2 regions of the Chitinophaga agri genome follow, and region 1 is predicted to be linked to the other one. Evidence: riboswitches for the same ligand, from Rfam matches in the RefSeq annotation. Region 1 holds a riboswitch; the other holds the start of a gene.
The links. A riboswitch is a leader RNA that binds a small molecule or an ion and turns the genes downstream of it on or off. The one in region 1 is predicted to bind S-adenosylmethionine.
Positions count from the first base shown of each region.

Region 2: it holds a riboswitch for S-adenosylmethionine, as region 1 does, so the genes downstream of both, GWR21_RS25285 (trans-sulfuration enzyme family protein) here and GWR21_RS03305 (trans-sulfuration enzyme family protein) in region 1, are expected to answer to the same signal.

Region 1 covers NZ_CP048113.1:885,480-889,911, forward strand. The annotation lists gene GWR21_RS03295 (TetR/AcrR family transcriptional regulator) at 1-513, opposite strand, end outside; gene GWR21_RS03300 (NAD-dependent epimerase/dehydratase family protein) at 612-1,574, shown strand; SAM riboswitch class I at 1,631-1,741, shown strand; gene GWR21_RS03305 (trans-sulfuration enzyme family protein) at 1,906-3,078, shown strand; gene GWR21_RS03310 (amidohydrolase family protein) at 3,126-4,432, shown strand, end outside.
Region 2 covers NZ_CP048113.1:6,297,961-6,302,392, forward strand. The annotation lists gene GWR21_RS25280 (homoserine dehydrogenase) at 1-634, opposite strand, end outside; gene GWR21_RS25285 (trans-sulfuration enzyme family protein) at 744-1,922, opposite strand; SAM riboswitch class I at 2,079-2,198, opposite strand; gene GWR21_RS25290 (DUF2851 family protein) at 2,342-3,844, shown strand; gene GWR21_RS25295 (hypothetical protein) at 4,039-4,432, shown strand, end outside.

The sequences.
Region 1 (4,432 bases):
TCTGATGTATAGTGAGATCAGTCCATGTCCGAAAGCCCAGATCGATAGCGCTGCCGTGTGCAGATCCGGATAACGTAACTGATCCATCACAGGAGTCAGCACCTCAACAAGGAAGGCAAATGACTCATCACAGTTTGGCCAGTCGTTTTCGTCTACCGCGTTCATAGGCGAACGAAGAATGAACATCAGGTCATACAGGTCCGGGTGCTCGAAACCGAAGTTGACGTAAGCATGCAGTAATTGCTCCAGTCTTTCCATGGGATCAGTCGCTGTTGTATAATGCATAAAGGCAACATACAGCTGCGCAAATGCCTGCCCCTGCACTTCATATAACAACTCGTCCTTGTCTTTATAGTAAAGGTAAATGGTCGCAGGGCTGTACTCTATTTTCTCGGCGATGTTCCTGATGGATGTCTTCTCATAACCATCGTTAATGAACATCTCCATAGCAGTACTGATAATGCGTTTCCGCATTTCCTGTTTTTCCCTTTCCTTCCGGTCACTAATTCCCATAACAATTTCTTTACAATGCAAATTTAATGAACAGTGTTTATAAAATAAAATAAAATTAATAGTTTTACGTCACTATCTTATAACAAAAGACACCTTACATGGTCAGCACTACATCAAATCTATCAGAATCAGCAGTTTACACAATTTTAGGAGCAGGAGGGGTGATCGCCAGGGAATTAACGGCCGTGTTACTGGAACACGGTAAACAGGTGCGTTTGGTAAGCCGGCGGGGACAGCCGGAGCAGGGGGTGACCAATGTGATGGCGGCGGATATGCTCGACCCGCTGCAAACAAGGAGGGCCGTCAGCGGTTCAGCCGTCGTTTTTCTGTGTGTCGGACTGAAATACGATCACAAGGTGTGGCAGGACGCCTGGCCTAAAATTATTCAGAACGTGATCCATGCCTGCAGCGAAGGAGGTATTCCGCTCATCTTTTTTGACAATGTGTACATGTATGGACTTGTAGATGGTAAAATGACCGAGGATACGCCTTATAACCCACGGAGTAAAAAAGGAGAGATCAGGGCCCTTGTAGCCCGTAAGATCATGGATAGGGTGAGTGAAGGCCGGCTGACCGCCACCATTGCCCGGGCGGCTGATTTCTACGGTCCCGGCGCGAGCGCCACCGGCGTGCTGAACATGATGGTGATAGATAAACTGGCAAAAGGACAAACCGCCAACTGGATCGGGAATGATCACGTGCCACATAGCTATACCTACACTCCCGATGCCGGCAGGGCATTGTATATGCTGGCTACAGATGCATCGACCTATAACCAGGTATGGCACCTGCCCACCACCAATCCTGCACCTAACGGTAAGGAATATGTGGAGATGATCGCAGCTGCTTTACACACAAAGCCGAAATACACAAAGCTCAACAGCTTCATGATCAGGCTGGCCGGGTTCTTTAACACCACTGTCGCCGAAGTCCACGAGATGATGTATCAGACCACACACCCTTACCTGTTCGACAGTACGAAGTTTGAGAAGCATTTTCATTTTACTCCCACTGCCTACAAAGATGGTATTGAACAGATCATAAAAGCGTATAAAAGCTGAAAAAAAATTTGGTGATATAAGTTTTCCGTTTATATCTTTGCACCAGTTCTTTAAGTTTCTTATCAAGAAAGGCAGAGGGAAATGGCCCTGTGAAGCCTTAGCAACCATCCGGAACCACCAAACCGGAAAGGTGCTACATCCACCCCGCATCGCGGGAAAGATAAGTCAGTAGGTTTGATCGATATTTACTCAAAATATATTCAACTCACCTGGCTACCAGGTGAGTTTTTTTGTTTTAAGACCTCCCTGTCGCTATCTGCTCTTCTCTGATAAGTTCCCCTAAGGAACCTGTTTATTCAACAATTTTCATCAAACTTAAAAACACAAAGAGATGAGCACAATCACACAACTGATCCATTCTATTCCCGTAGACCCACAGACCGGCGCCATCGCAGTGCCCATCTACCAGACTTCCACCTTTGTACAGGAAGCGCCCGGCGTTAACAAGGGCTATGACTATGCACGTACCAATAACCCGACCCGCGAAACACTGGAGAAGATCGTTGCCCAGCTGGAAGACGGCGCCACGGGTATTGCTTTTTCCAGCGGTCTTGCCGCCATTGACGCTATCCTGAAACTGTTGCAGTATGGAGACGAGATCGTCGCTGTAGATGATATTTACGGAGGTGCCTTCCGGTTATTCAATAAAGTATACCAGAAGTTCGGCATCAAAGTAACCTATGTTGATACTTCGGATGTGCAGGCGGTATTCAATGCCATCACTCCCAGGACAAAGCTCATATGGCTGGAAACGCCTACCAATCCCACCCTGAAGATCTCCGACATTGCCGCACTGGCAAAGATCGCCGCTGCCAGCAAATGCCTCTTCTGTGTAGACAATACCTTCGCCTCTCCCGTGCTGCAACAGCCGTTAAATTTAGGTGCCGATATCGTTATTCACAGTGCTACCAAATATCTCGGCGGACATAGCGACCTGATAGCCGGCGTAGTAGTGACCAAAACGCCCGAACTGGGTGCCGAGATAAAATTCTATCAGAACGCCTGTGGCGCCATCCTCTCGCCATTCGACAGCTTCCTGCTGATCCGTGGTATAGAGACCCTGCATCTGCGTGTAAGGCAGCATTGTAGTAATGCTCAGCAGATAGCAGCATACCTGGCGATACATCCATTGGTAGACAAAGTTTTCTACCCTGGACTACCGTCCCATCCCGGACATGAAATTGCAAAGAAACAGGCCAAAGGTTTCGGTGGTATTGTCTCCTTTACCCTGAAAGAAGACACGGAGGCGGCTGCACTGGCGTTTGTGACGTCCACGCAGTTGTTTAAACTGGCAGAAAGCCTGGGCGGTATTAAAAGCCTGCTATGTCACCCGGCAGGAATGACGCATAAATCCATCCCCGGCGAAACCCGCAGAGCGGCCGGAGTAGCGGATAGTCTCATCCGTTTGTCCGTCGGACTGGAAGAACCGGCCGACCTCCTTTCAGACCTTGATCTTGCCTTTCATAAAATTCAGCAGGCGACCGGGTCTGTTTTAAGTCTATAGTTTCGTAGTTTGCAGTTCCGGATGATCCAAACTGCAAATTGTTAACTATGTTAAAACCGATGTTATTCAGTGTTTGTCTTTCCGCTATATGTTTGTATACCAATGCGCAGGACAACACATCATTTATAATTAAAGATGTTACGCTGATTGACGGGAGCGGGCAGCCTGCCCGTTCTAATGTCAGTCTTGTGGTCAGCGATGATACGATCGCGGCCATATTACCCGCTGGCATCAACTATCCTGTGAAAGTTGCGGAAGAGATCAACGGGGCAGGCAAAACGATCATGCCATTGATGGTTGATGCCCATTGTCATGTAGGTATCCTCAAAGGCACTACGATCGCCAGCCAGCACTTCACTCCCGACAATGTTTCCCGTCAGCTGAATAAATATCTCCAATACGGTATCGGTACCGTGTTAAGTCTCGGTACGGACCAGCCACAGGGTTTCATGCTCCGTGATGCCTCCCGTGCTGACATGCTGGGAGGGGCTTCCTATTATACTGCTGGTTTTGGCTTCGGCGTGCCCCGTGGTACACCACCGGCGGCCTTTGGCCCGAGCATCCTCCGTCCGGGTAGTGCAGATGAGGCCCTGCAGCAAATGCAGCACCTCGTTACCCTGAAACCTGATTTTATCAAGATCTGGGTAGATGGTGCCCCCCGTATGCTCCCCGAGATCTATCGGGCGATCATCACTGAAGCACATGCCAACAATATCAAAGTAGCCGCCCACGTTTACTACCTGGAAGATGCACGTCAGCTGGTAGATGCCGGTATTGACGTACTCGCCCACAGCATCCGTGACCAGGAGGTGGATGATGCACTGATCAGGGCCATGAAGCTGAAGAACGTGTTTTATATCCCCACCCTCTGTATAGAAGAATTCGGACTGGTCTATGGCGCCGCCAGCCCCGGATGGTTCACTGACCCTTTTTTCGTGCGTTCCCTGGAACCAGGTGCATGGGACCTGCTGAACAGCGACGCCTATCGCAAACAACAGCAGGAAGATAAGGACAGGGACCGTAAGATCAGGGCCTTTGCGATCGCGAAAACCAATCTGCATAAAATGGACAGCGCCGGTGTGAAGATCGCTATGGGCACTGATTCAGGCGCACAACCAGTCAGGGCGCAGGGCTTCTCCGAACACCGGGAATTACAGCTGATGACAGCAGCCGGCATTCCTGCTGTAAAAGCGATCAGTTATGCCAGCCGGAATGGTGCCGCCCTACTGGGAATAGATAAACAGACCGGCACCTTACAGCCGGGTAAGAAGGCAGACTTTATACTGCTGGATGCAGACCCGCAACTGGATGTCAGAGCTACGCAAAATATCAGCGGCATCTGGAAGAACGGGAA
Region 2 (4,432 bases), 2.6 Mb from region 1:
TGACAAAAGTGCCAAAAGCATGCAGTAGCAGAATAACTATCTTGAACTTAGGATCATATCCTTCGATATCGAGGGTCGGATCTGTTTCTGCGAAGCCCTTATCCTGTGCTTGTTGCAGCGCAGTTTCAAAGCTCAGATTATCTTCAAATATTTTGGTGAGGATGTAGTTGGTGGAACCGTTACAGATACCTTCTACAGCATTCAGCAGGTCATTGTCATAGTATTCTTCCAGGTTACGGATAATAGGAATACTTGCACAGCTGGAAGCTTCATAGAGGAAAGGAACTTTGTTCTCTACCTGCAGTTGATATAGCGCAGGCAGGTTTTCAGCGATCATACGTTTGCTGGCGCTTACTACAGCTTTGCCATTACGCAGTGCCGTACTTACTATTTCGAAAGCTGCCTCTGTTTCATTGATCAATTCTACTACAACGTCGATGGTTGGATCGTTGAGAATTTCGTTCTTATCGGTAGTGAAATAACTGGCGTCAATAGGACGTGGTTTGTTGGGGTCTTTAATACATATCTTTTTGATACGGGCATTGATACCTTTTGTTCTGTTGAGTACCTCGTATAACCCTTGTCCCACGACACCAAATCCGAAAATGCCTAAATTGATGATTTTGTTTTCCATGTTCTATACTTAGTGCTTATACTTCCTTTTGTGCAGCTGGTTGATAAAGCATTGCTGCGATATGATGAATAATATAGTTACTGATTGTTTGTCTCTGGCAGGTCCGTTGTTATTGCAGTACGGTCATCTGTTTTCCTGCAGGCAGATTGAGTTTGTCAAGTGCCTGTTTAAGGTCATTGATGAGATCTTCTGCGTCTTCTATTCCTACTGAGAGGCGGATACAGGAGTCAGGTAAGCCGGTTTTCCTGCGGAAATCTTCTGGTATGTTGCGATGAGTCATGGTAGCCGGATGGTCCAGCATGCTTTTGACACCACCGAAGCTTTCAGCGAGTTTGAACAGTTTGGTGGCATTTACAACACGGATGGCGTTTTTGATATTGTCATTTTTCAGAGAGAAGCTGACAAGTGCGCCATATTGCTTTTGTTGCTTACGTGCAATGTGGTGGTTTTTGTGTGTGCTGAGACCCGGATAAAACACTTTATCTATTGCAGGATGGGCAGTGAGCCAGGTGGCGATAGCCATGGCATTGCTGCATTGTTTATCCAGGCGAAGGCTGAGTGTTTCGATGCCTCTGATAGTGAGCCAGGCTTCAAACGGACTGAGTATACTGCCGGAAATATTCTGGTTAAAGCGCAGCTGGTCGGCGAGCGCTTTCGAATTTACGACTACGAGACCGGCAATGACATCTGTATGTCCTGCCAGATACTTTGTAGCACTGTGTATAATAATATCAGCACCCAGTGGCATTGGCTGCTGGAGAAGCGGCGTGCAGAGGGTGTTATCTACTACCAGCAGAATATTGTGCTGCTTTGCTATTTTGCTGATAGATTTAATATCTGATATACGTAATGTAGGGTTGGTTGGAGATTCCAGCCAGATCATTTTTGTATTGGGCGTGATCGCAGCCAGTACTTTATCAGTGTTGCTGGTATCTACGAAATTAGCTTTGATACCGAAGCGTTCAAACATATGCTGGAACATCTGAAAAATACCGCCATAAGTGTCTTCCACAGCCATAATTTCATCACCGCTTTTCAGCAGTTTCATTACAGCGTCAATAGCGGCCATACCACTTGCGAAAGCGAAGCCGGCGTGCCCTTCTTCGAGATTGCAGATCAGGTTTTCGAGTACTTTGCGGGTAGGATTATTGGCACGGGAGAACTCGAAGCCTTTGTTGATCCCCGGAGATTCCTGCACAAAAGTGGAGGTTTGGTAGATGGGAACGGATATGGCGCCCGTTAACTCATCTACAGGGATGCTGTGCAATAATTGAGTCGCTATTTTCAATCTTCAAAGTAATTATACGGTTAGTAAACCCTGGTTGGCATATGCACAATCAGACATTCATTCAGCCAGATAACTACCAGAACGGGCATAAAAAAAGCCCTTCCGTTGTTGGAAGAGCCTTCAAGTATTTTATTACAGTGAATTTCAATCTCTGCCAACTTATCTTCCCTCGGTTATTGTGTAACCGGGGCCGGAATTAGCACCTTTCCCTACGTTTCTGCAGGTTGGTTGCTAAGGCATCGCAGGGCCAAGTCCCTCCGCCTTTCTGGATAAGTCATGTGTAAGAACTGGTTGCAAAGTTAAGGGTACTTTTATCAAATTTCCAAATGGCTCCATTTTAATTTTTTTTCATGTACCTGTTTTTTTATTAATTTGACAGAGATTGTCAGTAGTTTAATTATTCTGTTAACCAACCAATTATGACCATTGTGAATGTTGATCCGTTCATGTCAGAAGAGCTGTTTCAGCATATCTGGCAATTCCGTTTATTTACGCAGTCAGGACTGACCACGCTGGAAGGAGATCCTGTACAGATTGATCACACGGGGCAGTTAAACCGGCATGCGGGACCTGATTTTACCGGTGCACGTATCCGTATTGGCACTACATTATGGGTGGGCAATGTGGAAATGCACCTGAAGACATCTGACTGGTTCAGGCACGGGCATCAGTATAATCTGCAATATCGCAATGTCGTATTGCATGTTGTATTTGAGCATGATATGGAAGGCGTCAGCACACATGGTATTCCTGTGCTGCAGCTACAGCATTGTATTCCCCGGTTATTACTCCAACGTTATAAAGGACTGTGGCAGTCGGCTGCCTATGTGCCCTGTGCCGGGTCAGTACAGGAGGTGTCCTCACTGGTGTGGACCGGTTGGAAGGACCGGTTACTGATTGAGCGGCTGGAGCAAAAGACTGTATTATTCCGATCCTGGTTAGTGCAAACACAATATAACTGGGAAGAAGTATGCTACAGGGCGCTGGCCAGAGGTGCAGGATCGCCTGTGAACGGAGAGGTATTCCTGGCACTGGCACATTCGCTTCCCTATAAACTACTGTTGCGGCATCAACATGACCAGGGGCAGCTGGAGGCTTTGCTGTTCGGACAGGCTGGTATGTTGGGCATGGGGAGGCGGGCAGGAGACGATATACGTCAGGGGGACGTAATAGGAGGTATGCCGCCGGATAAGCGCAGGAATTTAGGTGAAGATGAGGTGGACCTGATGGTGTCAAATGGCTGTTTATCAATCGATAAAGGAGTGTGTGGGAAACAGGTGCTTCCGGGGATCACTGATATAGATACGGGTACCACCAGCCGTGAAAAAAGCAGGATCATCCCGGATGACTATATGGTGTATCTGCAGCGGGAATATGCTTATCTCCGGCATAAATATAAACTCGCCCCGCTTGATGAACAACGCTGGAAATGGTTACGGATGCGACCTGCATCTTTTCCCAGTATGAAAATAGCCGCTATGGCTGCGTTATTGCACCATCAAAGGCGCTTATTCTCTGCCATGCTGGACGCGCCTGATGTGAAACATCTGGAAAGTATGTTATCTGTATCTCCGTCTGATTACTGGAAGACGCATTACCGGTTTGGAAAGCCAGTACGACGAACAAGTATGCCAGGCAGGACTGCAGTACATAATATGTTGATCAATACAGTATTACCGTTATTATACATGTATGGGAAAGAAAAGAAAGATGCAGTCTTTCAGGAGAAGATCATTTCTTTTATGGGACAGTTGCCGGCGGAGGACAATCATGTGATGCGGGCATGGAAGGCCTTGCATATCAATGCCGGATCGGCAGGCGAAACGCAGGCGTTATTGCAGTTGAAACAGGCATATTGTGAGCAAAAAAGATGTCTGCAATGTGCAATAGGAGCAAAGCTGTTAAGGAGTGGAATTGCGTAGGAGCAAATCTCTGTAACCATTTTCTCATCCAGGCGTTATATATACATGGACGTGGGTTTACAAAGAAAAACAAATTTACACATGAAAGAAAAAACGTGTAGGTTTGTAACAGCAGGCATACCAATATAATGTCCCTTGCGTTTATATAGCATAGCCCGGAGGCTATACTCCCTTAACTAAACAAATCTACACAGGTGAAAAGACTATACTTATCCTTGCTTTTAGTGGCCATGGCGGGTGGTTTGTATGCCCAGACTTCCAATACTGATGCTCCTTCAAAAAAGCAGCAGCGGGAAGAACGCAAGTTGAAGCGTATTTCATTGTTTAAACAGCTGGAAGAAGGAGAGAATCTATATCAAAGGGAATTTTCAATGGGTGGCCGTATCAATACGGATGGCTGGGGAGGTTTCTTTGAACTTGGCTGGCGTAAGAGCAGGCAGCAGGTGACCTATTTCCAGTTTGAGTTTGGTGAGAAGAAGAACCCCAAGGAGGATAAGAAGCCAGGCGCTTTAAAAGATATTGATCAGTATGGTTTTATCTATTCAGAGAAGCCATATATATATGGTAAGCAAAATAACTTCTACCAGG